2 regions of the Microtetraspora glauca genome follow, and region 2 is predicted to be linked to the other one. Evidence: riboswitches for the same ligand, from Rfam matches in the RefSeq annotation. Region 2 holds a riboswitch; the other holds the start of a gene.
The links. Region 2 has a riboswitch for glycine ahead of gcvT (glycine cleavage system aminomethyltransferase GcvT). Riboswitches for the same ligand answer to the same signal wherever they lie in the genome.
Positions count from the first base shown of each region.

Region 1: it holds a riboswitch for glycine, as region 2 does, so the genes downstream of both, gcvP (aminomethyl-transferring glycine dehydrogenase) here and gcvT (glycine cleavage system aminomethyltransferase GcvT) in region 2, are expected to answer to the same signal.

Region 1 covers NZ_JBFALK010000007.1:15,653-30,173, forward strand. Annotated here, with positions in the region: gene AB0I59_RS14595 (gamma-glutamyl-gamma-aminobutyrate hydrolase family protein) at 1-438, shown strand, start outside; gene AB0I59_RS14600 (alpha/beta hydrolase) at 613-1,533, shown strand; gene AB0I59_RS14605 (class I SAM-dependent methyltransferase) at 1,514-2,134, opposite strand; gene AB0I59_RS14610 (sensor histidine kinase) at 2,268-3,851, shown strand; gene AB0I59_RS14615 (response regulator) at 3,851-4,555, shown strand; gene clsA (cardiolipin synthase ClsA) at 4,565-5,131, shown strand; gene AB0I59_RS14625 (sugar phosphate nucleotidyltransferase) at 5,136-7,640, shown strand; gene AB0I59_RS14630 (FHA domain-containing protein) at 7,843-8,346, shown strand; gene ftsR (transcriptional regulator FtsR) at 8,372-9,028, shown strand; gene AB0I59_RS14640 (bifunctional nuclease family protein) at 9,102-9,572, shown strand; gene AB0I59_RS14645 (MerR family transcriptional regulator) at 9,724-10,341, shown strand; glycine riboswitch at 10,383-10,474, shown strand; gene gcvP (aminomethyl-transferring glycine dehydrogenase) at 10,647-13,514, shown strand; gene AB0I59_RS14655 (hypothetical protein) at 13,629-14,141, shown strand; gene AB0I59_RS14660 (alpha/beta hydrolase family protein) at 14,161-14,521, shown strand, end outside.
Region 2 covers NZ_JBFALK010000006.1:130,040-144,560, reverse strand. Annotated here, with positions in the region: gene AB0I59_RS13610 (amino acid deaminase/aldolase) at 1-159, opposite strand, end outside; gene AB0I59_RS13605 (DUF6286 domain-containing protein) at 345-947, shown strand; gene AB0I59_RS13600 (hypothetical protein) at 950-1,426, shown strand; gene AB0I59_RS13595 (hypothetical protein) at 1,355-2,749, opposite strand; gene AB0I59_RS13590 (penicillin acylase family protein) at 2,923-4,947, opposite strand; partial or broken gene AB0I59_RS13585 (penicillin acylase family protein) at 5,027-5,293, opposite strand; gene AB0I59_RS13580 (FtsX-like permease family protein) at 5,308-7,641, opposite strand; gene AB0I59_RS13575 (ABC transporter ATP-binding protein) at 7,638-8,348, opposite strand; gene AB0I59_RS13570 (PadR family transcriptional regulator) at 8,345-8,872, opposite strand; gene AB0I59_RS13565 (L-serine ammonia-lyase) at 9,053-10,426, opposite strand; gene gcvH (glycine cleavage system protein GcvH) at 10,452-10,841, opposite strand; gene gcvT (glycine cleavage system aminomethyltransferase GcvT) at 10,838-11,923, opposite strand; glycine riboswitch at 11,954-12,053, opposite strand; glycine riboswitch at 12,054-12,151, opposite strand; gene AB0I59_RS13550 (helix-turn-helix domain-containing protein) at 12,209-13,207, opposite strand; gene AB0I59_RS13545 (S8 family serine peptidase) at 13,358-14,521, shown strand, end outside.

The sequences.
Region 1 (14,521 bases), on a different contig from region 2:
CGGGTGGAGGAGCCGCAGGCGCACCGTGACCGGTTCGAGATGGCGCTGGCCGAGGCGGCGGTCCGGGCCGACCTGCCCTTCCTCGCGATCTCCCGTGGGATGCACGTGCTCAACGTCGCCCAGGGCGGCAGTCTCATCCCCTGGCTCCCGGAGGCCGTCGCGCACGAACGTCACGGGACGGCACGGCACATCGTCACCGTCAGCGTGTCGAGCAAGCTCGGCAAGGCGATCGGCGACCACGCCGAAGTGACCGGCCCCCACCACCAGGCCGTGAAGCGGCTCGGCACAGGCCTGCTCGCGGTGGCGTGGGCCGACGACCAGATCGTCGAGGGTGTCGAGCTCCAGGGCCACAGGTTCGGCGTCGGCGTCCAGTGGCACCCCGAGCGCGGCGCGGACAACCGGCTGATCCAGGCGCTGGTCGACGCCGCCCGGCCCTGAGCCGAGAAGCCGGGCGCGCGCGGCGGCACAACCAGGTCAGCTCAACCAGGTCAGCTCAACCAGGTCAGGACCAGCGGCCCGGCACCGGCTCCATGCCACCGGCTCCGCGACGCCTGGTCCGCCACGGACGGCCTCCGCCGGGGTGACCCCCACAGGCGCTGTTACTGTGCGGCCATGGCGTTGCATCCTCAGGCCGCGGCCTATCTGAAGCTCTTCCCCGCCGACCTCAACGTGGACCTGGCGGCCCTGACGCTCCCGGAGATCATCCGGATGCGCGGCCTGGACGGTGTGGCCGAGCAGCGCGGCAGGGCGGCGGCACTACCGGAGGTCCGGGACCACGTGGTGGACGGTGTCCGGGTGCGGGTCTACCGGCCGGAACCGGGCGACCGCCCGCTGCCCGTGGTCGTGTACTTCCACGGCGGCGGCTGGGTGTTCGGCAGCGTGGACCGCAACGACGCGCTCGGACGTGACCTGGCCTTCCGTTGCGGTGCCGTCGTGGTCTCGGTCGACTACCGGCTGGCGCCCGAGCATCCGTTCCCGGCCGCGGCGGACGACGCATTCTCGGTGGTGCGGGACGTCTTCGCCCGGCCGGAGCACTACACCGGCGACGCGGGACGGGTCGCGGTGATCGGCGACAGCGCGGGCGGCAATCTCGCCGCCGTCGCGGCCTGGCGGGCACGGGACGCCGGTCTCGCGCTGGCCCACCAGGTGCTGCTCTATCCGATCACCGACGTGGCGATGGACACCCCGAGCTACCGGTCGTACGCCTCCGGGTTCGGCCTGGACGCGGTGGAGATGGCCTGGTTCGTCGAGCAGTACGCCAGGGGCGCCGACCCGCTCGACCCGCGGCTCTCGCCGCTCCGGTTGGCGGACAAGTCGGGCCTCGCTCCGGCTACGGTGATCACCGCGGAGTGCGACCCGCTGCGCGACGAGGGGGCGGCCTACGCGCGCGAACTGTCCGGCGCGGGCGTCTCCGTCGAGTACCGCTGTTACGACGGGCTGCTGCACGGGTTCTTCGGCGTTCCCGGCTTCTTCGACGACGCCGAGGACGCGCGCGAGTACGTCGCCGCGCGGCTCAAGGAAGCCTTCGCGTAGCCGGGCCGGCCGCCGCGCGGGCCCTCCTGGCGTGGAAGACGAACGCGGGTGGCAGGTTGCCCCACACCGTGCGCCCGGGGACGACCTCCTCGAACGCCTGGCTCAGCCGCCGCCGGAACCGCACCGCCGGGCCGAGCATCCGGGCGTGCACATAGGAGAAGGTCGTGAACGCCCCGTCGGGGCCGAGCGCGTCGACCACCGCGCGCAGCAGCCTGGCCTGCCGTTCCTGGGAGAACGCCGCCCACGGCAGCCCGCTCACGATCACGTCCGCCGCCTCGACGCCCCGCTCCGCGAGGAGATGGGGAAGCCGCGCGGCGTCGTCGACCACCACCTCCAGGCCGGGGTGCCTGGCCTGGAGGTGGCCCGCCAGCCGCGGGTTGATCTCCAGCGCCAGATGGCGCCCGCGGCCGCCCAGCCGCCGCTGGATCTCCGCCGTGAACGGGCCGGTGCCCGCGCCGAGCTCGACCACCACGGGGTCGCCCCGCTCGGGGATCGGCGCCGCCACCGCCGAGGAGAGCCGGCGCGAGCTGGGCGCTATCGCGCCGACCGCGGTGGGAGACCTGAGGAACTCGCTCAGGAAGAGAGCCGATTCGTTCGCCATGTCCCAGGACACTAGGGCGCCGCCGAACGACTGATCATCCGTCGAGCAGCCCATTTCGGTGGCCACTTGGAGGAGGGCCGCCGTCCTCCCTGAGGAGGAAGGACGGGGACGGCGGCCCCGATAACGTTCACCCATGCGATGGCGCGGCGGATACCTGGACGTCTCTCTCGCCGCCTCGGGAGTCGTGCTCAACGTGCTCGTGGCGAGCTCGTCCTGGGGCGGCCCGTCGGCGCCGTCCTGGATGGTGGTGCTCCTCGCGCTGCTCGGCGGGCTCCCGCTGGCGCTGCTACGCCGTCGGCCGGGCCACGCGGCCCTCTGCCTCACGGTGCTGCTCGTCGTCTACGACCAGCTCGACGCCTCGACCGTCGACGCCGTGCAGATCCTGCTCCCGGTCGCGGTGGGCGTGCTGGCGCGACTGCGCGGCTGGAAGTGGACGGTCCCCGTCGCCGTCCTCGCCTGCGTGGCCACCGGCCTGAACCTCGCCGACCCGGGGATCGCGTTCACCCGTGGTGCGTGGTTCTACACGGTCGCCATCGTCGCCGTCCCGGTGATCATCGGCCGCTACCTGCGCGGTACGGCGATCCGCCGGCCGCAGGAGGAGAGCGCCCCGCTGCTCGACCTCCTGATGGCCGGGGGCGGCGTGGCGCTCGCGGTGCTGGCGACCTGGCCGAACTGGGATGACGGCGCCGTTCCCGTCTGGGGGGTCGGCCTGCTGGCGATGTCGTCCGGGCTCGCCCTCGGCGTGGTCCGCCGCCTGCCCGGAGCCGTGCTGCTACTGGAGAGCGGTTTGGTGATCCTCGCCGACCAGTACGCCGGTGAGGTGGGCACCACCCTGCAGATCCTGCTGTTCGTCGCGCTCGGAGTGTTCGTGACGCGGGCGAACTGGGTCTGGGTGGCCGCCGGTTACCTGCTGACCTGCGCCGCGTCGGTGATCACGATCGTCGACGACACCACGGAGATCACGGTCTGGCGGGGGCTCGCCCTCACGGCCATGGTGGCGGCCCCGGTCGCCATCGGCGGCTACATCCGGGCCCGGCAGGCCGCCGCGCGTCAGGCCGTGGAGCTCGCCGCCGCGCGCACCCGGGCCAGCCGGCTGGCCGAGCGGGAGCAGATCGCCCGGGACGTCCACGACATCGTCGCCCACCACGTCGGCGCGATCGTGCTCCGGGCGAGCGCGGCGCAGTACGCGGGGGCGGACGGCCCCGCCGGGGAGGCGCTGGCCGACATCCGCGCCACCGGGCACCGCGTCCTCGAGGACCTGCGCGGCCTGCTCGACGTGCTCAGGGACCCCACCAAGGAGGACATCCCCTCGGCCGACCCCGACGACGTCGTACGGGACGCCGTGGCCCGGATGACGGCGGCGGGACTTCGGGTCGCGCTCGATCTCGCGCCGGACACGGAGCGTGCGCCGCTCGTCGTGCGCGCGTCCGCGGCGAGGATCGTCCAGGAGGGCCTGACCAACGTGCTCAAGCACGCGGGGCCGGGAACGAACGCCCAGGTCCGCGTGGGCATCACGGGTGGCGAGCTGGCCGTGGAGATCAGGAACGGGCCGGGTGCGGCGGCCACGCCCGTCGAGCTGCCCTCCACCGGGCAGGGCATTCCGGGCATGCGGGAACGGGCCCGAGCGCTCGGCGGCCGGCTCACGGCGGGACCGGCTGAGGACGGCGGCTGGCGGCTGGCCGCCGCGCTGCCCGTGCGGACGAGGAGGAAATGCTGATGATCCGGGTGCTGGTGGCCGACGACCAGGCACTGGTCCGCGCGGGAGTGCGGATGATGCTGGACGCCGCGGGGGACACGGAGATCTGCGGCGAGGCGGCCGACGGGGCGCAGGCCGTACGGCTCGCGGAGGAACTCCTGCCCGACGTGATCCTGATGGACCTGCGCATGCCCCGCGTGGACGGGCTGGAGGCGACCCGGCGGATCCTCGCCGCGCGCCCGTCGGCGCGGATCGTCGTGCTCACCACGTTCGGCGAGGACGAGAACGTCTACGGCGCGCTCAGGGCGGGCGCGCTCGGTTTCCTCGTCAAGGACGACTCGCCCGAGCGGATCGTCGACGCCGTACGGCGGGCGGCCCAGGGGGAGCCCCTGCTCGCGCCGTCCGTGCTGCGGCGGGTGGTGGAGCGGGCGCTGGCCGCCGAGCGGGAAGCCGTCCCTCTCCCGCGCGGGCTCACCGACCGCGAGGTGCAGGTTCTCACCCTCGTCGGCATGGGACTGTCCAACGCCGAGATCGGCGAGCGGCTGCACGTGGGGGTGACGACGGTGAAGAGCCACGTCGCCGCCGTCATGGAGAAACTGGAGCTGCGCAACCGCACCCAGGCCGCCGTGGTGGCGCACCGGCTCGGGCTGGTGGACGCCGGGTTCCGGCCCGTGCCCAGCCCTGCCGCCGACCGGAGCGCGGGGCGGGACAGGGGCGCGATGTAGGGTCTGACCGTGGAGTCTGCCGAGGATCGGATCTTTACCCTGCCCAATTTGCTGAGCTTCCTGAGGTTGCTCGGCGTTCCGGTGTTTCTCTGGCTCGTGCTGGGGCCGCAGGCGGACGGCTGGGCGATACTCCTGCTCATAGCGGCGGGGATCAGCGACTGGCTCGACGGGAAGCTCGCCCGCGCGTGGAACCAGACCAGCAGGCTCGGGCGGCTGATCGATCCCCTCGCCGACCGGCTCTACATCTTCGCCACCCTCGTCGGGCTGGTCCTGCGCGAGGTGATTCCGTGGTGGCTGGCGCTCCTGGTCGTGGGACGCGACGTTTTCCTGCTCTTCACCGTCCCTATCCTGCGCCGCCACGGCTACGGCCCGGCGCTGCCCGTACATTTCCTCGGTAAGGCCGCGACCGCCTGCCTCATGTACGCCTTTCCCCTCCTGTTCCTCGCGTCCCATCAGGGGTGGTACGCCGAGATCACGGGGATCTTCGGCTGGGCGTTCGCCATATGGGGGACTGGTCTGTACTGGTGGGCCGGGGTGTTGTATGTGGTACAGGTCCGCCAGCTAATAAGGGGGTGAGCCCGTGAAGGCCGTCGTCATGGCGGGCGGGGAGGGAACGCGGCTGCGGCCGATGACCGCCAACCAGCCCAAACCCCTGCTCCCCATCATCAACCGGCCCATCATGGAGCACGTACTCCGCCTGCTGAAGAAGCACGGCTTCACCGAGACCGTGGTGACCGTGCAGTTCCTCGCCGCCCTCATCCGCAACTACTTCGGCGACGGCGACGAGCTCGGGATGCGCCTGCACTACGCGACCGAGGAGATCCCGCTCGGCACCGCGGGCAGCGTGAAGAACGCGGCGGACCGGCTCAGGGACGAGCGGTTCCTCGTCATCTCCGGTGACGCGCTCACCGACATCGACCTGACCGACATGCTCAGGTTCCACGAGGAGAACGGCGCCCTGGTCACGATCGGGCTCAAGCGGGTGCCCAACCCCCTGGAGTTCGGGATCATCATCGTGGACGAGAACGGCCGGGTCCAGCGCTTCCTGGAGAAGCCCACCTGGGGCCAGGTCTTCTCCGACACCGTCAACACCGGCATCTACGTCATGGAGCCCAGCGTCCTCGACGAGGTCCCCGCCGGGCGGTCCGTCGACTGGTCCTCGGACGTCTTCCCCAAGCTGCTCGAGCGCGGCCTGCCGCTGTTCGGATACGTCGCCGAGGGCTACTGGGAGGACGTCGGCACCCACGAGAGCTACCTCAAGGCCCAGGCCGACGTCCTGGAGGGCAAGGTCAAGGTCGACTTCGACGCCTTCGAGCTGGCGCCCGGCGTCTGGACGGCCGAGGGCGCCTCCGTCGATCCCGACGCGGTGCTCAAGGGACCGCTCTACATCGGCGACTACGCCAAGGTGGAGGCCGGCGCCGAGCTGCGGGAGTACACCGTCCTCGGCAGCAACGCCGTGGTCAAGGAGGGGGCCTTCCTCCACCGCGCCGTCGTCCACGACAACGTCTACGTCGGCCCTGCCGCCCACCTGCGCGGATGCGTGATCGGCAAGAACACCGACGTGATGACCGGTGCCAGGATCGAGGAGAACGCGGTCGTCGGCGACGAGTGCGTGATCGAGTCGGAGGCGTACGTCTCCTCCGGCGTGAAGATCTATCCGTTCAAGACGGTCGAGGCGGGCGCCGTCGTCAACACCAGCGTGATCTGGGAGTCGCGCGGCCAGCGCAGCCTGTTCGGCCCGCGCGGCGTCTCCGGCCTGGTCAACGTCGAGATCACCCCCGAGCTGTGCGTACGGCTGGCCAGCGCGTACGCCACGATGGTCAGCAAGGGCGACACGATCGTCACCTCGCGTGACGCCTCCCGGGCGGCCCGCGCCTTCAAGCGGGCGGTCATCAGCGCGCTGAACTCCAGCGCGATCAACGTGGTGGACCTGGAGGCGACCGCGCTCCCGGTGGCCCGCTTTCACACCTCCAGGGGCAGCGCCCGGGGCGGCATCGCGCTGCGGACCAGCGCGGGCGACCCGCAGAGCGTCGACATCGTCTTCATGGACGACACCGGGGCGGACCTCTCCCAGGGCGCCCAGCGCAAGCTGGAGCGCATCTTCTCGCGCCAGGAGTACCGGCGCGCCTTCCCGGGGGAGATCGCCGAGCTGACCTTCCCGGCCCGCGCGGTGGACACCTACGCGCGTGAGCTGCTGCGCTGCGTCGACATGAGCGGCGTGAAGGACGCTGAGATGAAGGTCGTCGTCGACTGCGCGGGCGGCACGTCGTCCCTGGTGCTGCCGAGCCTGCTCGGCCGGGTCGGGGTGGACGTGCTCACCGTGAACAACCGCCTCGACGACGCCTCGCCCACCGAGACCTTCGCCGAGCGCCGCCGCGACCTCCAGCGCCTCGCCGAGCTGGTCGGCTCCTCCCGCGCCGCCTTCGGCGTACGGTTCGACCCGGTCGGGGAGCGGGTCTCCTTGGTCGACGAGATGGGCCAGCTCATCAGCGAGGAGCGGGCGCTGCTCGTGGTGCTCGACCTGGTGGCGGCCGAACGCAGGGGCGGACGGGTCGCCTTGCCGGTGACCACCACCAGGGTGGCGGAGATGGTCTGCCGGTTCCACGGAGTGCAGGTGGACTGGACGCCCACCAGTCTCGACGCGCTGACCACCGCCGCCACGCACAGCGACATGATCTTCGCGGGTGACGGGCGCGGGGGCTTCATCGTCCCGGAGTTCGGGCCGACCGTGGACGGGCTCGCGGTGTTCCTGCGGCTGCTGGGACTGGTGGCGCGTACCCGCCTGTCGCTTAGCCAGATCGACGCGCGGATCCCGGAGGCGAAGCTGCTGCGGCGGACCATTCCCACTCCGTGGGCGCACAAGGGCACGGTCATGCGCTCGGTGGTTGAGGCCGCCGAGGGCCTGCATGTGGACACCACCGACGGCGTACGGGTCGTGGGCGAGGACGGCAGCTGGGCCCTGGTCCTGCCCGACCCGTCCGAGGCGGTCACCCACCTGTGGGCCGAGGGAGGTGACGTGGACACCGCCCAGGCCCTGCTCGAACGCTGGGCCCGCGTGGTGGAGCAGGCCGCCGGAGCACAATAACAATCTTCGTGATCATGTACAAATATTGTTGGAGGTCACGTTCGGGAAGTCAGGAAACGGTGTGGCGGGATGGACCTTGGACCGCGCTGGGCTGTAGCGTTGGTCAGTCCATGTCGAGCACGCTTCTTGACCTTTGTGCGTGATCAGCGTAAGTTGCGGCATTCGCCGTCTGAGCAAGTCATAAGAGAGGCCGAGCCGTTCGATGCCCAGCGTCTACTGCACGCAGTGCGGTCATGCCAACCCCGAGGATGCCCGTTTCTGTTCCAGATGCGGTTCGCCGCTGAGCGCTCCGGCGCCGGCCGCTCCCGACACCACCTCGACCATCTCGCTCGAGGCGCTGGAGAACGAGACGGGGCAGACCCTGCTGCCCGACAGGTCGGCCATCGAGCAGCTCCCGCCGGGCACCGCCCTCCTGGTCGTCATGCGGGGCCCGAACGCGGGCAGCCGCTTTCTGCTGGACAGTGATCTCACGACGGCGGGTCGCCACCCCGAAAGCGACATTTTCCTGGACGATGTGACCGTGTCCAGAAGGCACGCGGAGTTCTACCGGCGGGGCGGCCACTTCACCGTCCGCGACGTCGGCAGCCTCAACGGGACGTACGTCAACCGGGAGCGCATCGAGGAGTTCCCCCTCGCGGGGGGCGACGAGGTGCAGATCGGCAAGTTCCGGCTGGTGTTCTTCGCGCGTGGCCTTGGAGGCCAGTGATCGCTGAGGGAGGGGCGGGTAAGTCATGAGCGCGCAGGCGTTACGGGCGTTCATGAGCATCGGGGAGGTGCTCGCGCTACTGCAGGGCGAGTTCCCCGACGTGACGATCTCCAAGATCCGTTTCCTGGAGGGCGAGGGGCTCATCGAGCCGCAGCGGAGCCCCTCGGGATACCGCAAGTTCACCCATGGTGACGTCGAGCGGCTGCGCTACATCCTCACCGCGCAGCGTGACCACTACCTTCCGTTACGGGTGATCAAGGAGAACCTGGACGAGCAGGCGGCCCGGCCGAGGGCGCTGCCCCAGGAGGCCCCGCCCGTACGGCTCAGCCGTGAGGACCTGCTCCAGGCCGCCGACATCGACGAGGACACGCTGGCAGAGCTGGAGAGCTTCGGCCTGGTGGCATCCGTGGCCCGGTGGTACGACGCGGACGCCCTGGAGATCGCCCGCAGCGTCGGCTCGCTGGCCAGATTCGGCCTGCACGCCCGCCATCTGCGCGCGGTGCGGGCGGCCGCGGAACGCGAGGCCAGCCTCGTCGAGCAGGCGGTGGCGCCGCTGCTGCGCCGCCGGGCGCCCGGCGCGATCGGGCAGGCCGATGAGACAGCTCGGGAAATATCCGGACTTCTCCTCGAATTGCACAGTGCGTTGCTTCGTGGCAGTGTTCGCCGCGTTCTGGGGCAGTGACCAGGCCGACCCGCTCCGGGTGTTACGTTGAAGTCCTGGTGATATGCCGCGCCGCTTTGAGACGGAGTCGCCCGTGTTGCAGATGGAGGTCGTGGGGGTTCGCGTTGAGATGCCCACCAACCAGCCGATCGTCCTCCTGAAGGAGACGAACGGTGATCGGTACCTGCCGATCTGGATCGGCATGACCGAGGCGACGGCCATCGCGCTCGCCCAGGCGGAGGAACCGCCGCCGCGCCCGCTCACTCATGATCTGTTCCGTGACGTGCTGGAGGCGCTGGGGGTGCGCCTGCGTACGGTCAACATCGTCGCGCTACGCGATCAGATCTTCTTCGCCGACCTGGTCTTCTCCAACGGTGTGGAGGTGAGCGCCCGGCCGTCGGACTCGATCGCGCTCGCGCTCCGCACCGGTGCGACGATCTACGCCAGCGAGGACGTCCTCCGGGAGGCCGGGGTCAGCATGCCTGACGACCAGGAGGACGAGGTGGAGAAGTTCCGCGAGTTCCTGGACAACATCACGCCCGAGGACTTCGGGCGTGCCGGGTAGGGGTTGATTTCGGGAATTTAACGCTTCACGACGCGCCGTGCGGGGTCGTTGACTGAGAATGTCCCCGGTCCTACGGTGCAAGGGAATCCACGGTTGTAATTCATGAACCCCCAGATCAGACCGTGGGATGAGAGAAAGCCGGAGGTCCGCAGTGGCGGTCAGCAGCGGCGAGGGAAAAGCGGCCGACCAGCATGATCCGGTCCGTGAGTCAGCGCGTGAGCGCGCCGGTGAACAAGGACTGCTGTTCGACGAGCAGCCCAGGAGACTGCCCGACGACATCGGGTATCGCGGCCCCACCGCCTGCGCGGCGGCCGGCATCACCTACCGTCAGCTCGACTACTGGGCCCGGACGGAGCTGGTCCTGCCGACCATAAGAGCCGCGCACGGCTCGGGTTCGCAGCGTCTGTACAGCTTCCGCGACATCCTCGTGCTCAAGGTCGTCAAACGCCTTCTGGACACCGGCGTCTCGCTCCAGCAGATCCGCACCGCCGTACAGCATCTGCGTGACCGCGGGGTGAACGACCTCGCCCAGATCACTTTGATGAGCGACGGCGTCAGCGTCTACGAGTGCACCTCCGCCGACGAGGTCATCGATCTGCTCCAGGGCGGGCAGGGAGTGTTCGGCATCGCCCTGGGACGCGTCTGGCGCGAGGTCGAGGGTTCGCTGGCCGAGTTGCCCGGCGAGCGCGCAGAGTCCGGCTCCGATGCGGAGGCCGACCATCCGGCCGACGAGCTGGCACGACGCAGGAAGTCCCGCAAGACCGGGTGAACGGCCCGCCTCAGGGTAGGCGGTAGAGTGACACAAGCTGGCGACCCCGTGCGGGAGAGACCTCTTTAAGTGGAGGCGCCGAAGGAGCAACCCTCCCCGGAATCTCTCAGGCATCCCGTACCGCACGGGAGAGGCAACTCTGGAAAGCAGCACGTCCACCAGGCGTGCTCACCGACGGTGCAAGCCCTTCGGGGTGAAGCTCTCAGGTCGTGGTCCCGCCGCCGGTCGGCTGGTCGCGATGACAGAGGGGGAGACCAGGCGCACGCGTGCGCCGCCTAGGTCTCGACCGCTCCAGGAGGCTTGCCATGACCGACCGGTCACCACTTCGCGATCTTTCCGGCCCGCCCTTCGCGTCCCGCCACATCGGCCCGTCCGACGCCGAGCAGGCGCGCATGCTGGAGGCCGTCGGATACGCCTCCGTGGCGGACCTGGTGGCCGTCGCCGTACCCGAGGCGATCAGGACCGAGACCCCGCTCGCGCTCCCCGAGGCGGCGAGCGAGACACGGGCGCTGGCCGAGCTGCGCACGATCGCCGGGCGCAACCGGGTGCTGACCTCGATGATCGGCCTTGGCTACCACGACACGATCACCCCGGGCGTCGTCCTGCGTAACGTGCTGGAGAACCCCGGCTGGTACACCGCGTACACCCCCTACCAGCCGGAGATCTCGCAGGGACGGCTGGAGGCGCTGCTCAACTTCCAGACCGCGATCATCGACCTGACCGGTCTCGACGTGGCCGGGGCCTCGCTCCTGGACGAGGGCACGGCCGCCGCCGAGGCGATGACTCTGGCCCGCCGGGCGAGCCGGGTCAAGAGCGACGTCTTCGTGGTCGACATCGACGCGCTGCCGCAGACCAAGGCCGTCCTCGCGACCCGGGCGGAGCCGCTCGGCATCACGCTGGTCGAGGCCGACCTCGCGGATCCCGCCGCGCTGCCCGAGTGCTTCGGGGTGCTGGTGCAGTACCCCGGCGCGAGCGGGCGGGTCGCGAGCTTCCGCGTACTCGCCGAGGTGGCGCACGAGCGGGGCGCCCAGGTGATCGCCGCCGCCGACCTCCTCGGCCTGACGCTGCTCGCGTCGCCGGGTGAGCTCGGCGCCGACATCGCCGTCGGCTCCTCCCAGCGCTTCGGCGTGCCGCTCGGTTTCGGCGGCCCGCACGCCGCCTACATGGCCGTACGCGAAGGGCTCCAGCGGCAGATGCCCGGCCGGCTCGTCGGGGTGTCCGTCGACGCCGACGGACAGCCCGCGTACCGGCTCGCGCTGCAGACCCGCGAGCAGCACATCCGCAGGGAGAAGGCCACCAGCAACATCTGCACCGCGCAGGTCCTGCTCGCGGTCATGGCCTCGATGTACGCCGTCTACCACGGACCGGACGGCCTGCGGCGGATCGCGCAGCGGGTGCACCGCCACGCGGCCGTCCTGGCCGCCGGGCTGCGCGAGGGCGGTGTCGAGGTGGTGCACGAGGAGTTCTTCGACACCGTCCTGGCCCGCGTCCCCGGGCGCGCCGCGGTGGTCGTGGCCGCCGCCGAGGCGGCGGGCGTCAACCTCCGACTGGTGGACGCCGACCACGTCGCGGTCGCCTGCGACGAGAAGACGGCGGCCGAGCACCTTGCGGCCGTGTGGGCGGCGTTCGGCGTGCCCGGCGGATCGCAGGGCGGCTCGGGCGGCGTGGTCATCGACGACCTGGACCGGGTGACCCCCGACGCGCTCCCTGCCGGCCTCGCCCGGACCACCGACTTCCTGACCCATCCGGTGTTCCACTCCTACCGGTCGGAGACGGCGATGCTGCGCTACCTGCGCAGGCTCCAGGACAAGGACGTCGCCCTCGACCGCTCGATGATCCCGCTGGGCTCCTGCACGATGAAGCTCAACGCGACCACCGAGATGGAGCCGATCACCTGGCCGGAGTTCGCCGGGATCCACCCCTTCGCCCCGATCGGCCAGGCTGCGGGCTACGTCGAGTTGGTCGAGACCCTCGAAGGCTGGCTGGCCGAGGTCACCGGCTATGACGCGGTGTCGATCCAGCCCAACGCGGGGTCGCAGGGAGAGTTCGCCGGGCTGCTCGCCATCCGCGCCTACCACCACGGCCGGGGCGAGGCCGGGCGGGACGTCTGCCTCATCCCGTCGTCCGCGCACGGCACCAACGCGGCCAGCGCGGTCATGGCCGGTATGCGCGTGGTCGTGGTCGCCTGCGACGACAGCGGCAACGTCGACCTCGCCGACCTGTCCGCCAAGATCGAGAAGCATCGCGACGCGCTCGCCGCGATCATGGTGACCTACCCGTCCACGCACGGCGTGTACGAGGAGACCATCGTCGAGATCTGCGACCGGGTCCACGAGGCCGGGGGACAGGTCTACGTCGACGGCGCCAACCTCAACGCCCTCGTCGGCCTGGCCAGGCTCGGCGAGTTCGGCGCGGACGTCAGCCACCTCAACCTGCACAAGACGTTCTGCATCCCGCACGGCGGCGGCGGTCCGGGTGTCGGGCCGGTCGCGGTCAAGGCCCATCTCGCCCCCTACCTCCCTGGCAAGGGCACCGGTGCCGTCTCGGCCGCGCCGTACGGCTCGGCGGGCATCCTGCCGATCTCGTGGGCGTACATCCGGATGATGGGCGGGGATGGGCTGCGCCGGGCGACCGAGCAGGCGATCCTCTCGGCGAACTACCTCGCCGGGCGGCTGGCCCCGCACTATCCCGTGCTGTACACCGGACGGGACGGCCTCGTCGCGCACGAGTGCATCGTCGACCTGCGGCAGATCACCAAGGAGACCGGTGTCACCGTGGACGATGTGGCCAAGCGCCTGGTCGACTACGGTTTCCACGCGCCGACCATGTCGTTCCCCGTCGCGGGGACCCTGATGATCGAGCCCACCGAGAGCGAGGACCTGGCCGAGCTCGACCGGTTCGCCGACGCCATGATCGCCATCCGCGAGGAGATCGCCCGCGTCGCGTCCGGAGAGTACGACAGGACCGACAACCCGCTGCGCAACGCGCCCCACACGGCGGCCTGCCTGGTCGCCGACGAGTGGCCGCACCCGTACTCGCGCACGGTCGCGGCCTACCCCGTGCCCGCGCTGCGGGACAACAAGTACTGGTCGCCGGTCCGCCGCATTGACCAGGCCTACGGCGACCGCAACCTGGTCTGCGCCTGCCCTCCGCTGGAGGCGTACGAGGACTGATCACGCCCGCGGGGAAGATTCGCGGACCCGAACCGTCCATCATGCGCATGTCTTCCCCGCACGGGCCCGCCGATCGTTAGGATCTTGGCGATCCCCGATTATGGAGGGCCTGGCATGACGGCCATCGACCCCGGACGGCAGATCGACCACGCGCGCAGGCTGGCCGAGGCGGGCGATCTCGACGCCGCCGCGGCGATCTTCGCGGAGGTCGCGGTCGACGTCGAGGCACCCGACCGGGCGGAGGGCGCCGCGGGGCTCTCCGCCGTCGCCGAACGGATGGCCGAGCAGTTGCTGGAGGACGGCGAGCCGGGGCAGGCCGCCGACCTCCTGCTGCGCGCGCTGTCCGTGCCCGGCGTCACGGATCCGGCACGGCTGCGGGTCCTGCTCGGTCTCGCGCATCTCGACATGGCGTGCGGGGAGTTCGCCGGAGCGGTCGAGGAGGGCGACGGAGCCGAAGCGGGCACCGGTGCGCTCGCCATTGAGCTGCTCGCGCGGGTGCTGCCCCTCAGAGGCCGGGACGACGACGCCGAGACGGTCTGGCGGTACGGCCTGGCCCACCCCGACGCGGCGCTGGCCGAGGAGGTACGGCTCCGCCTGAGCAGGGACGTCCGCCCCCCGATAACGTGACCGGGTGGAATCTGGGACGGTGGAACTTGTGACGCCGCACGGCCCGGGAGCGGTCGAGGTGGACGAGGCGGCCGATCCCTGGCTGCTGCTCGTGCTCACCCACGGGTCGGCCGGGGGAGTGGACGCGCCCGACCTGCTCGCCGTGCGGGATGCCGTGCTGGCCATCGGAGGAACGGTCGCCCGGGTGACCCAGCCGTTCCGGCTCAGGGGCGCGAGGGCGCCGGGCTCGGCGGTCCGGCAGGACGAGTCGTGGATCACGATGATCGAGGAGCTGCGGGCCCGCCATCCGGGGCTGCCGCTCGTGCAGGGCGGTCGGAGCAACGGCGCCAGGGTGGCCTGCCGTACGGCCCGAGCGGTGGAGGCGGACGCGGTGGTCGCGC
Region 2 (14,521 bases):
CGGGCGGCTGCGGATCGACTTGCTGGCCACCCGGATCGGCTTCCCGCCGGCCCGCCGCACCATGTCCTCGGCGTTCAGCCGCAGCGCGTCGAGGTCGAGCACCGCGAACGGCGCCTCCAGGTGTGCGGTGGCCCGGTCCAGGCGCTCTCGGTCGTCCATATGGGCAGCTTAATGCCGCCGAGGTGAAATATATGAGTGGCGTTCATATTAATCGCCGGGCAAATTTTGCGGCGCCGCGCCTTCAAGATCCGGTCGAAGGAGTGGTGCGCGTCCCCCCGAGATCTTTTGCGGTGTACCCATAGGCACGTGAGCATGCCTGTACACGGGAAGTGGTGATCGGCCTGATGAGCATCGTGGAGGACATCCTCGCGGCCTCCCCGGCCGCGGCGGTGCGGACCCAACAGCGGACGCTGCGGCGCAACGCGATCCGCGCCCTGCGCCCCGGGCGGACACCCGCGGGCATCGTGGTCTCCGCTCTGCTCGCCACGTCGTCGTGGACCGTCCTCGCCGTGGCCATCGGCGGCCTGTTCGGCGCCCCCGCGGACCCCCGGCTGGGCAGTCTGATGTCGCTGACCCTCGGCGATCCGGTCATCCGCAGCGCGGCCAGCGCGATGGTCGTCGCCGGAGCGCTCCTGGTGGCCCTCGCTCTGATCCCCGGCCGCCCCCGGCTCATCGCCGTGGAGACCACGGACCCGCTGCTCGTGATCGGCCTCACCCGGAGCGGCCTGCGCCGGACGTTGTCGAGCGCGGCGCGCGGCGTCGAAGGGGTGGAGGCCGCCCGCGTGCGCATCCATCCCCGGCGGATCGAGGTGACGGTGATCACCCGCGCGCAGGGGACGGGCGAACTGCTCCGGGCGGTCGGCACCGCCGTCGGAGACCGGCTCGCGGGCCTCGGCGTCCAGAGCCGCCAGGACGTCGTCGTACGGCTGCGCAGGACGAGGGTCTGACCATGCGCTCTCACATCGGAAATCGTGTCGGCATCCTCCTGGTGGGGGTGGCCCTGCTGGCGGGCGGCATCACGATGCTGCTCGCCGCGAGGGACCGTCCCGGGGACGAGGTCCTCGATCTGAGCTTCTTCACCGACAACGCGTGGGCGCGCCCGATCGGCATCCTGCTGCCCGTGGTGATCGGGCTGGTCGCGACGCGGTGGTTGCTGATCGCGTCCGGCTGGGGGCGGTGCGGCAGCCGTACCGGCTCGGGGATCGCCATGCTCGGCGTCGCGCTGAAGGGCGTCCAGGGCATCGGCAAGCTGTACGTCAGGCTGGTCGGCGAGCGCAGGATGCGGATCCGGATCGATCTCCTGCCCGACGCCGACCCGGCCGAGGTGATCGGGCGGCTGAACCGCGAGGCGGTCTCACGAGTTCGCGGCGTGGTGGGCCGCGGCGACCTTCCGACGCTGGTCAGGCTGCACATCCGGCGACGCTGAGCGCCGTGCTCCCAGGGCCAGTCCGGCGGCGAGGCAGGCGAGCGGCACCACCGGGACGACGTAGCGGTGGTCGAAGGCCGCGATCATCGGCGGCAGGACGAGCAGGGCCGCCGCCGCGGCCAGCGGCAGCAACACGGACCACCGGCGGGCGGCCAGGCCGCCGAGCCCGATCAGCAGGATGATCGCGAGGAACGGCCCGCGCAGGTAGCCCTGCTGCTGGTAGGCGCGCAGCACTCCGGCCCAGGGCTCGACGACGCGCGTCTCGCCCGGCGACCCCTGGTACGCCGTGGTGAGCTGGGTGGCGGTACGGCCCGCCGACGCGATCTTGTCGCTGAACGGCTTCACCGACTCGGGGAAGACGTACGCGCTCTGCGGGCCGGGGGAGGGGTAGACCCGGCGCTCCCATTCGAACGCCCAGAGGGCGTCCTTCAGCCCGGTCATCAGGAAGTCGAGCGGCTGGCTGCGGATCGCCAGCGAGGCGAACTCCCCGGCCAGCTCCTCCCTGCCCGCGCCGACCTTCTGGAGCGGTGAGGCGGCGTCCCAGATGTACGCGGGCGCGGCGAGCCGGGGCTCCGACGGGCAGAGGCCGGTGAGGCGCGGAGCGGGGTTCATCCTGTCGCAGTCGGCGAACGTCATGGTCCGCGACCACAGCCAGGTGCTGCTCCCGCCCATGCCGTACGAGCCGTGCGCGCTGTTGAACCAGACCGCGTAACCGCCGAGGACGACGGCCGCCGCGGCGACACCCGCGACCAGCGCCCCGCGGCCGGCACGGGACAGCAGCACCCAGGCGGCGGCGATGACGATCAGCGGGAGCCCGATGGTCCGGGTGATCGTCGCGAGCGCCAGCAGGAACAGCGCCGCCGTCGCGGCCCACACCGGTGGTTTGGGCCACCACACCAGGATCGCCACCCCGGCCACGGCCAGGAAGGTGAACAGCAGGTCGGCCATCATCAGGTGTTCGAGCTGGATCTGGTGGACGTCGAGCAGAACCGGCGCCGCGGCGAGGGCCGCGCCCCAGCCCGGCAGTGCCGTACGGCGTCGCAGGACCGCGTAGACGAGAGCGGCGATGCCGATCCCGAGCAGGTGCTGGACGACCACCACGGACTGGATGTCGCGCAGCGGGCTGAGCAGCCACAGGAACAGCGAGTAGCCGGACGGGCGGGACGCCAGCGGGCGCAGATCGAGGCCCGAGCTGAGATAGGCGAACGAGTCGGCCCAGAACCACAGCGCGGGCCGGTAGCCGAACACGGCCAGCGCCCGCAGCGCCACGCCGATGAGGAGGGCGACGAAGAACGCCAGGTGCGACCGCAGGAACGAGGTCAATGTCCCCCCTGCGATTCGCGATCCGCCCGACAAATCAGGAACAGCCAGAATAGGGCATGATCGGCTGGCGTGCCCGTCACGGGGTGCCGGCAAGAGCGGTGCGATGAGCCGCCGAACCTCGCCTGAGCGGGGGTTCCGCGGCTCTCGCACGCTCCTGCCGGTGCGCGTGTTCGCTACCGCAGCGACGTCGTCGTCAGCCGCGGATACGCCCTGATCTCGGCTTCCGTGAACCGTTCCGTCACCCACTGGCCGCGCGAGAACAGCTCGGTCTGGTCGGCGTGGTGCGGCGAGGCCGAGCTGGCCGACAGCGAGTACGTCAGCACGGTCCGGGTGCGCGGCCCGGCCGGCGTCAGCTCCACGGCCATCATGAAGCTGGAACCGGTGTTGACGTCCGGATAGCGGCCCTCCTTACTGAGCGCGCCGCCGGTGCGGATCCGGTCGAAGCAGCCCTCCCCCTCGGTGCAGCCAGGAACCGGGACGGAGCCGTACCGCTGGGCCTTCCCCGGCGTGAGCGTCAGCGGGAGGCCGTCGGCCGTGAATGCCCGCACGGCGTCGGCCAGCGCGGCCGGCACCGCCGGGTTGGCGGTGTCGAGCCCGCGCGGCGTGGTGAGCGGGTGCTCGGGATCGAACGGCACCTTCCACCAGCTCTTTGGCGGGACGACCGTGCCGTCGGGCCGCCTCTGCGGGCGGTTCAGGCCCAGGAAGAACTCGCGCCACAGGATCGCGCCACGGCTGTCGAGGCGGGCCCGCCCGTCCCAGGCCGTCAGCGTGGCGCAGGCCCGGCGGACGTCGACCTTCTCGCCGTCGGTCGCCGTCATCACGGGCGTGGCCCGGCACAGCGCGCGCAGATCCGGGCGGAGCAGCTCGGCGCTCAGGTTGCGCTTGCCCGTCGCCGTCCGCTGGAGCGTCTCCAGCGTGAAGCCGGGAGCGCCGAGCCCGTCGTCGCCCGACAGCCGCTGAGCGATCATGTCGAGGCCGACCCGGGTGCGCAGGTCCCGTTCCGTACGGGTGTCGCCGTAGATGCGCGGATAGTCCGTGAGGGGGGCCTTCGGGTTGGCCAGCCAGGGGCTGGCGTTGGCGTTGGTCACGTAGTCGACGCGGGTCAGCCGGGGCTGGGCGGCGGGGCCGAAGATGCCCGGCTCGATCGCGTCCGCGTCCTTGCCCCACAGGCAGTCCGACGTGGAGCCGTCCAGGAGGAGCATCTCGGGGTCGTCCTTGGCGCGGCAGCGCTCCGCCTGCTCGTCGGTGACATGCGGGACCACCGAGGCGTCGGCGAAGTACGCCTCGCCGCCGACGTCCGTGGCGAGCGTGTAGACGAAGGGCATGCCCTGGTGCGTATCCTGCGCGCGGCGCAGCGCGGCCAGGTCGCGGGCGGCGCCCATGGCCAGCCACTCGTCGGCGAAGCGCAGGTTGGCGGCGTTGGCGTCGGCCAGGGCGATCGCCGTCTCCTCCGTCCAGCCGGTGGCCAGCACCGGGCCGTACCGGGAGGTGTAGAGAGTGGTGGTGACGACGTTGATCTGGCCCTGGGCGTTCCGGACGGTGACCGACACCTCCTGCCGACCCATCGGCTCGGGCCGGCCGTCCACCAGGTACGCGGTGCGCTGGCCCGGCACCAGCTTGAGCTGGTACAGGGTGAAGCGCTGGGCGTGGGAGACGGTGTGCGTCCAGGCCACGCTCGCGTTGTGGCCGATCTGGACCACGGGGGTGCCGTACAGGCTGCCGCCCGACACGTCGAGCACGCCCGGGATGGTCAGGTGGACCTGGTAGAAGCGGCGGGAGCCGTTCCACGGGAAGTGGGGGTCGGCCAGCAGCATGCCGTGGCCGTCGCGGGTGGCCTCGCGCCCGATGGCGAAGGCGTTGCTTCCGGGGGCGGGCACGGTTTTCGACGGGACCGTCCTGTCCGGCTGGTTCGGCTCCTTCCTGTTCTCCGCCTGCTCCTCCGCCTGCCCGGAGGCGGCGATGGCCTCCTTGAACGAGGAGCTGCCGCCCAGGCGGCCGAGGTCGAGCAGGTTCATCCAGACGTCCGTGGCGGTGATGGGGCCGACCCACTCCTTGCCCCGGCAGGCCGGGTCGGGCAGCCGGGCCACGCCCGTGTCGCTCAGGTAGCGGTTGAACCCGGCGACGTAGCCGTCCACGAGCGCGCGCAGTTCGGCGCTGGGACCGTAGGGCGCGGGGCGGGCGAGCACCCGGCGCAGCAACCGACGCCTGGACGCTCTTGTAGTAGACGTCGCTGGCCAGGTTGGCGACCGGGTCGATGGCGTCGTCCGACATCGCCTCCGGGCCGAAGTGGCGCGACCGCTCGCCGCGCAAGGTGAGTGCCCACGAGGCCATGACGCACAGGTTGTCCTGGGCGAAGGCGTAGCCGTAGCCGTAGCCGAGGCCGCCGTGGTCCTTCGCGGAGATGCGCGGGATGCCGTATTCGGTGCGCCTGATGTCGGCGGCGTAGCGGCCTTCGGCGGCCCGCGCCGGCGCGGGCGCCACCACAAGGAGGGCGCCGGCCAGGGCCGCTGCGAGCGGTGCGGCCAGCCGCCTGGCAAGGGTCATGATCATCGACGGTCCTATTCGAAGCGGGCGTTGTCGGGCGCGGTCACACGCTTGAGCAGCGGCAGGCCGGCGAGGACCACGAGCAGGGCGGCCAGCAGCCCCCCGCCGACGGTCAGGAAGTAGGCGGGGCCCGGCAGCACCGCCGGTGCGCTCTTGATCGCCAGCTGGTCGATCATCGGCTCGGCCACGCCGAAGCCCGCGGCCGCCGCCACCAGGGCGGCCACCACCACGGGGGCCGCCGTCTCCAGCAGCACCACCTTGGACAGGGTCCGTGTCGGCGTGCCGCACAACCGCAGCAGCGTGAACGGCTGCCTGCGCTCCACCACGCCGCCGGCGACCGCCACCAGCAGGCCGCAGCCCGCCACCAGCAGGGTCAGCGCGACGATGGCCAGCGCGACGCGTTCCATCTGGTCCAGCAGCACCGCGCGGGCCTGGGCGACCTCGGCGAACGTCTGCGGCGTCTCGGTGCTGCCGGAGCGGGCGACGTACGCGGTGAGCAGCGTACGGATCCGTTCACGGACGTCCGGGTCGTCCGCGCGGATCAGCACCGCCGCCAGGGGGAGGCCGGCCGAGGCGGCCTGGGCGTCCTTGCCGGAGCCGCCGGAGCCACCGGAGCCGCCGGAGGCGCCGGGTGCGGGCGGGTTGGCCGCGTCCACGATCGGCAGCTTGCGGTCGACGGAGAGCATGTTGTCGCTGGACAGCAGCCGGATGAAGTCGGCCTTCACCGCGCGGGTGCCCGGGGTGCACCGGCCGAGTGCCGGGAAGCTGGTCAGGGCGTCGCATTCGACGACGTGCCCGAGCAGGAAGTCGGGTCGGCAGCCGGGGCCGGGGTCGCACGGAGGAGGGGTGTCCGGCCAGGTCAGCGCGTCGGCCCTGCGGTAGATCGGCAGCACGGTGACGCCGGGATGGGCGCGTACCTCGGCGAGCAGTTCTGCCGCCGTGCCAGGCGGCAGAGGCAGGCCGTCGATGTCCTTGCCGTACCCGAACGACGCCCGCATGACCTCGCTCAGCGTGCCGCCGCCCGCCGCCTTCTGGCCCGAGACGACGGCGGGGACGATGCCGGCGACGGCCGTGCCGATGAAGACCGCCAGCACGATCCCGTTCACCGACCGGAAGGCCGCCTTCGGGTCCGCCGCCAGCCGCTGGGCGGCCAGCAGCGTCGCCGCGCCGGGCGTGACCCGGGCGGCCAGTCGTGCGGCCAGCATCGTCAGCCAGGGTCCGACCACCACGAGACCGACCATGATCAGCGCCAGGCCGACGTCGACGAGCACCGCGTTCGGGTCGTTGCCGCCCGCGAACACCGGGCCGGCGAACAGCCCCAGCCCCGCCAGGAGCGGAAGCGCCCGCCACCATCCCGGGGCGGAGGCCCGCACCTTGCGCGCCGCGCCGAGCGGTGTGATCCGCACCCGGCGCAGCGACCACAGGGCGGCGCCTGCCGCGGCGAGCGGCACCCCCGCGACCACGGCGGCGTACTGGAGCGCGGTGGGCGCGACCACGTCGGGGAAGAAGCGGGAGCCGGTGATGGCGACGCCGGCCAGGGCGGGCCGCAGCGCCTGGAAGACCGCGATGCCGACGAGCGCGCCCAGCAGCGCGCCGAGCGCCGCGTCCACCGAGGCGATCGCGTTGATCTGCCGCGTGGTGGCGCCCGCCAGCCTGATCGCCGCGAAGCGCGCCTCGCGGCGGGCGGCGGCCAGGCGCGTGGCCGTACCGATGAGGACGAGCAGCGGGAAGATCAGGCCGATGGCGGCGATGCCGAAGCCGTGCTCGTAGAGGGCCGTGGTGTCGTCCGCGACCGGGGTGGTGGCGACGGCGTCGACGGCCACGGTGCCGGCCATGGCGGCCAGCCCGTCGGGGCGCTGACCGACGACGACGACCAGGTCGTCAGGGCCGGACAGCGCCGCCCGTCCGATGAGGCCGGCGCGGGTGCCGGGGAAGCGATCGGCGAGTTGCTCGCGCGGCACGGTGTCCATCAGCTCGGCGAGCGCGGGCGAGACGTAGTACCGTCCCGCGCCGGGAAGCGCGGGGACGCCGGGCATGGTCGGCGTGGACGTCCGCGCGTCGAGGACGGCGACGTCGAGCCGCTTGATCGGACGGCCCGCGTAGGAGTCCTGGCGGTGGTTCCACAGCACCGCGCCCGGGGTGGCGCCCAGCGCCCAGCCGCCCGGCGCGGAGCCGGTCGTGCACTCCCAGCACGGGCGGTCCGCGGTGACCTGGAAGGCGTTGAACAGCGCCACCGTGGACAGCAGCACCGTCACCCCCATCGCGACGGCGGCGGTGACGAGCGCCAGCCGGACAACCGCCTCCCGGCCGCCGCGCAGCGACAGCCGCAGGCCCAGCCAGAGCGTCATCGGACGGCCTCGTCGGCGTAGGGGTCGGTGACCTTGCCGTCGCGCACCATGACCTCCCGGTCTGCGCAGGCGGCGACGCGGGCGTCGTGGGTCACCACGATCACGGTCGTGCCCTCCTCGCGGGCCAGGCCGACGAGCAGTTCCATGACCTTCTCGCCGGTGAGCGAGTCGAGCGCGCCGGTGGGCTCGTCCGCGAAGATCACCTTGGGCCGCGCCACCAGCGCCCTGGCGATCGCCACCCGCTGCGCCTGCCCCCCGGACAGCTCGCCGGTGCGCCGCTCGCCCAGGTCGTCCAGCTCCAGCCGCTTCAGCCAGCCGTCCGCCCGCTGGTAGGCCCGCTTGCGCCTGACCTTGCCGAGCAGCAGCGGCAGGGCGACGTTGTCGGCCACCGTGAGCTCCGGCACCAGCTGGCCGAACTGGAAGACGAAGCCTAATGAGGTACGGCGCAGCTCGGACCGCCTGGCGTCGCTCAGGGTGTCCAGCCGCCGCCCGTCGAACCAGACCTCGCCCGCGTCGGGGGTGAAGATGCCGGCCAGGCAGTGCAGCAGCGTGGACTTGCCGGAGCCGCTCGGGCCCATGATCGCCAGGATCTCCCCCGCCGTCACGGACAGGCTCGCCTCGCGCAGCGCCTGCGTCCGGCCGTAGGAGCGGTCGATGGAACGGGCCTCCAGCAGCGGGCCCGGCACGGGAAGGGCGTCGACGGTCATGCGCGGCGCACCGTTTCCGCCAGCGCGCCCAGCCGGGCCGTGGTCAGGTCGATCCAGCGCAGGTCGGCGTCCAGGTGGAAAAGGGCATGGTCGGCCAGCAGGGCGTCCACGAGGGCGCCACCGCGTTTGATCTCCGACAACTCGCGCATGCGCCGCATGTGCGTGGCGCGCTGGGTGACCAGGTAGCGCTCCGCGTCGTGGCCCAGCATCAGCGCCAGCACGACCTTCGTGAACAACACCGTCTGCAGGAACGGCTCCGCCGCCACCGGCTCGGCCAGCCAGACCTTCACCTCCTGCTTGCCCAGCGGGGTGATGGTGTAGCGCTTGCGGTCGGGGCCGTCGCCCGGCTCGCTCTGGCCGGCCGTGACCTTGCCGTCCCTGGCCAGGCGGCCGAGCGTCGAATAGACCTGCCCGAAGGGGAGCGGCTTGCCCCTGCCGAAGTAGGTGTCGTAGTCGCGCTTCAGGTCGTATCCGTAGCTGGGCTCGCGGTCCAGGAGGCCCATCAGGGCCAAGGGGACTGTCATGACGGATGACTATATACCGGGGGTATATACGCGGTGTATAGAAGGGCGCGCATGTGGGCCGTTTCCGCGGAGACCGCGTCCGGTCACGGGTTGCCCCGTGCCGGACGTCGCGCCCGCCTGTGCCCGGTTCTTACAGGGTGACCGTGCCGGCCCCGCCGCGCGGGCGGACCGGCGCCCCGGTCAGCACTCGATCACGTTGACGGCGAGGCCGCCCCGGCTGGTCTCCTTGTACTTGTCGAGCATGTCCCTGCCGGTGTCGCGCATGGTCTTGATGGCCTTGTCGAGCGACACGAAGTGGCGGCCGTCACCGCGCAGCGCGATCCGGGCCGCGGCGATCGCCTTGATGGAGGCCACCGCGTTCCGCTCGATGCACGGGATCTGGACCAGGCCGCCGATCGGGTCACAGGTCAGGCCGAGGTTGTGCTCGATGCCGATCTCGGCGGCGTTCTCGACCTGTTCGGGCGTGCCGCCGAGGACCTCGGTGAGCCCGGCCGCGGCCATCGAGCACGCCGACCCGACCTCGCCCTGGCAGCCGACCTCGGCGCCGGAGATCGACGCGTTCTCCTTGAAGAGCACTCCGATCGCACCGGCGGTGAGCAGGAAGCGGACGACCCCGTCGTCGTCCACTCCCGAGACGAACCGCGTGTAGTACGACAGCACGGCGGGGATGATGCCGGCCGCGCCGTTCGTCGGCGCCGTGACGATCCTGCCGCCGGCCGCGTTCTCCTCGTTCACGGCGAGCGCGAACAGGGTCACCCAGTCCATCGCGCGCAGCGGGTCGAGGTCGGCCTCGGTCTGCAGCCTGCGCAGGAGCTGGTTCGCCCGCCGCTTCACCTTGAGGCCGCCCGGGAGGACGCCCTCCTGGGTGCTGCCGCGACGCACCGACTCGGCCATGACCGACCACAGGTGCAGGAGCCCCGCGCGGATCTCCTCGGTGGTACGGCCGAAGGCCCGCTCGTTCTCCAGCATGAGGGCGGAGATCGACAGGCCGGTCTCCGCGCACCGGGCGAGCAGCTCCGACCCCGTGGTGAACGGGTGCGGGAGGACCGTGTCGTCCGGTTTGATGCGGTCGGCGCCGGTGGCGTTCTCGTCCACGACGAACCCGCCGCCCACCGAGTAGTAGATCTTCTCGCGCAGGATCTCGCCCGACTCGGTGAAGGCGGTGAACCGCATCCCGTTCGGGTGGTGGGGCAGTGTGATCTTCCGTTCGAAGACGAGGTCCTCGCCGACGACGAAGGGGATCTCGCGGGAGCCGTACAGGGTGACCGTGCCCGTGTCCCGCATGGCGGCGAGCCGTTCGTCGACGGTGTCCACGTCGACGAGCTCGGGCTTCTCACCGGACAGGCCGAGCAGCACCGCCTTGTCGCTGCCGTGGCCCTTGCCGGTCAGGCCGAGCGAGCCGTACAGGATGACCTCGACGCGCGAGGTCTTCTCGAGCAGACCGTCCTGGTGGAGACCGCGGGCGAACTTGTGCGCCGCGGCCATCGGGCCGCCCGTGTGCGAACTGGACGGCCCGATGCCCACCTTGAACAGATCGAAGACACTGATCGCCATTGATCCATGCCCTTATCTGGAAATGTCAGGATTCACCCGACGTGAGGGTGGTGTACTCGGCGGCGGAGAGCAGGTCCTCCGGCTCGCCTTCGAGGCGCACGCGGAACAGCCAGCCGTCGCCGTACGGGTCGGAGTTGACCAGAGAGGGATCGTCCACGACCGCGGGGTTGGTCTCCACGATCTCGCCGCCGACCGGCGCGTAGATGTCACTCACCGACTTGGTGGACTCCACCTCGCCGACCGCGTCACCGGCCTCGACGTTGGTGCCCACCTCCGGCACCTGCACGAAGACCACGTCGCCGAGCTGCTCCGCGGCGTACGCGGTCACGCCCACCGTCACGGTGAGGCCGTCATCGAGACCGGCCACCCACTCGTGCTCCTTGGTGTAGCTCAGCTCGTCGGGAATGCTGCTCACTTGCTCCTCCTGTAGAAAGGCAGATCAACGACGTCAACGGGTTCATGGCTACCACGGATGTCCACGGCCAGACCTCCCTTTTCGAGAGCGTCCGCGGCGACGTACGCCATGGCGATGGGCTTGCCCAGCGTCTGCGAGGGCGCGCCGCTGGTCACCTCGCCGACGACCTCGCCCTCACACGTGACGGGATAGCCGTGGCGGGGGACTCTGCGGCCGCGCGCCACCAGGCCGACCAGGCGGCGTCCGGGGGCCGTGCGCCCGGAGAGCGCGGCCCGCCCGACGAAGTCGCCCGGCTTGTCGAACTTCACGACCCGGCCGAGGCCGGCGTCGAAGGGCGTGGTGTCCGCGGTCAGCTCGTTGCCGTACAGCGGCATGCCCGCCTCCAGGCGCAGCGTGTCGCGCGCGGACAGCCCGCAGGGCCGCAGTCCGAGCTCCGCCCCCGCCTCGGACAGGGCGTTCCACAGCGGGACCGCGTCCTCGGGCCGGACGAACAGCTCGAAGCCGTCCTCGCCGGTGTAACCCGTACGCGCGATCATGACCTCGAACCCGGCGACCTCGCCGGGGAGCCCCGCGTAGTACTTGAGCCCGACCAGGTCGGCGTCTGTCAGCTTCCCGAGGATGTCCGTGCTGTTCGGCCCCTGGACGGCGATCAGCGCGTAGGAGTCCGACCTGTCCTCGACCCGGGCGTCGTACGGCTTGGCGCGCTCGGCCAGCTCCTCGGCCACCCTGGCGTAGTTGGAGGCGTTCGCGACGACCATGAACTCCTCGGGCCGGAGGCGGTAGACGATCAGGTCGTCCAGCACGCCGCCGTCCTCGGTCACGATCATGGTGTACCTGGCGCGGCCGGGCTCCAGCACGCTCAGATGCCCGACGAGAGCGAAGTCCAGCGCCTCTCCCGCCTGCGGGCCGGTGACGTGGATCTCGCCCATGTGGGACAGGTCGAACAGGCCGGCAGCGGTGCGCACCGCGTTGTGCTCGGCTGACTCGCTGCCGTAGCGCAGGGGCATCTGCCATCCCGCGAAGTCGGTGAGCGTCGCGCCGAGGCTCTCGTGAACCTCACGCAACGGGGTAGATCGGGACATGATCGCACCTCAGGAAGACGGATGACAGCATCCTCCCCCTCTGTCATGGGTGCCTGAGAGCTTCGTCCGTTTCCTTACCCGGACTTTCACCTTCGGCGAGGCCGCGTACGGCCTGCTTTCCAGAGGACACCTGGCCCGCGCGGTCCTTTGCCTTGAGAGGTTCGCGGGGAGGGCTTGCTCCTTCAGGGGACCTGACCGGCTGTCAGGACGCTCTCCCGCACGGGATCGATGGTGTTCTGCCAGCCTAGTGGTCGTACCCCGTCTCGCGAAACCGGTGGGCCTCTCTCAGATCCAGCCGCGCGCCGACGCCTCCGCTCCGGCCTGGAACCTGGTGGTGGCGCCCAGCCGTTCGACGACCGCGGCGATCCGGCGGGTCGCGGTTCGCGCGCTGACCCCGAGCTGCCTGGCGATCGTCTCGTCCTTGAGCCCGGCCTTGAGCATCTGGAGCACCAGCAGGTCCTCCTCGTCCGGCCGGTCGCCGACGGGCGGCCGGGTCCCGGTGAGCGGCTGGCCGCGCTCCCAGTAGGCGTCGAACAGTTCGATGAGCGCGTCGAGCAGGCCGGAGGGACGGATCAGCGCGACGTTGTCGTAGACGCCGTCCACGAGGGGCATCAGCGCCACTCGCCGGTCCACGATCCGCAGCTTGAACGGCAGGCTGGGCAGGAACCTGGACCGCTCACCCTCCTCGGCCAGCCGGAGGAGGGTCTCGAACCGGCCGGGGCGTCGCAGGGACTCCGGGCAGTACACGACCCGGATGTCCACCCCGCGCGCGATCAGTTCCCGGGTGCCGGCGACCTCCGACTCGTTGCTGTCCACCGAGTTGTCGGGCCACCCGATGTAGGGCGGCCGGTCGAGCGCCAACACCTCCGACGTGACCGCCCTGTTCGTCTCCGTCATCTGCCGCTTCACCGCGTCCTCGCCCGAGAGGATCTCCACCAGGCCGGCCGGGTCGGCCCGCAGCCGGCCCGACTGGTAGAGCTGTGCGAAGTCGGCGACCGTGGTCCGGATTTCGGCCAGCCCCGCCTCGGCCTCCAGTCGGCGCCGGTCGATCAGCCATCCGAGCGCCGCCTCCGGCGCCACCGGCTCGTACCTGCCCGGCCTGATCCGTCGTAGCAGCCCGAGTTCGGCCAGCCGGGCCAGCGCGTGCCGTACCCGTGCGGCGCTGACCCGCAGCGAGCCCGCCAGGTCGGTGACTGTGCGGTCGGGGTGGCGGAGCAGGGACCGGTAGATCTGTTCGTCGAAATCGCCGATGCCCACCGCACCGAGCACTGGCTGGTCGTCCACCCACCACCTGACCGGATCGTGACGCTTTTCGCCATATGACCGAAAACGCCAGCACTATATCTCGACAACTGATCCTCACGGGCCGTTCACTTCTAGCTGCCTCCCGGCGACCTTGCTGCAGGGCGGCACCCCCCGTCTCGAAGAGGAGCAATGGCCCGCAACCCCCGACGAGTGAGTGCCTTCGGCGCGATGGCACTCGCCGCCGCCGTGGTGATCACCACGGCCTCGGCGCCGGCTTCGGCCGATCCCCTGACCACCGATCCTCTGACCGCCGGCCCGATCGACACCTACATCGTCACGCTGGCCGAGCAGCCGCTCGCGACCTATGACGGCGGCGTCGCCGGCATCCCCGCCACCAAGCCCGGCAAGGGCAAGAAGGTGGACACCGGCAGCGCGAACGCCAAGCGCTACCGCGACCACCTGAAGAGCAGGCAGGACCAGGTCTCCCGGAGCGTCGACGCCACGCCGGCCAAGCAGCTTTCCGTGGCCTCCAACGCGTTCGTCGCCGAGCTCACCATGACCCAGGCGGCGCGGCTGAACACCACGCCCGGTGTGCTCTCCGTCGTTCCCGACCGCCTGCGCAAGGCTCTGGACGACCGCAGGTCCACCGACTTCCTCGGCCTGTCCGGCGAGTCCGGTCTGTGGTCCAGGCTCGGCGGCACTGCGAACGCGGGCAAGGGCATTGTGGTCGGCGTGATCGACACCGGCGTCTGGCCGGAGAACCCGTCGTTCGCGGCCCCGGCCCTCGACGCCACGGCGCCCACGGACGCCGATCCGTACCGGCCCTATCTGCAGGGCTCGACCGCGGTCATGAAGAAGGCCGACGGCGGCACGTTCACCGGCGTCTGCCAGACCGGCGAGGAGTTCGCCGCCAACCTGTGCAACCAGAAGCTGATCAGCGCCCGCTACTTCGGTGACGCCTGGCTGAAGCGGGTACCGCCGGCCAATCGCGCCGACTACGTCTCGCCGCGCGACGCGCAGGGGCACGGCTCGCACACCGCCTCCACCGCCGCGGGCAACGCGGACGTGCCGGCGAGCGTGAACGGCACCGACTTCGGCCAGATCTCCGGTGTCGCGCCCGGCGCGGCGATCGCCGTCTACAAGGCGCTCTGGGAGAGTGCCGACGGCCAGCAGACCGGCGGCCTGGACTCCGACATCCTGGCCGCCGTCGACCAGGCGGTGGCCGACGGCGTCGATGTGATCAACTACTCCGTGGGCTCCGAAACGGAGTCCCCGGCGGAGGACCCGATCGGGCTCGCCTTCCGCGCGGCCGCCGCGAGCGGCATCTTCGTGGCCACCGCCGGCGGCAACAGC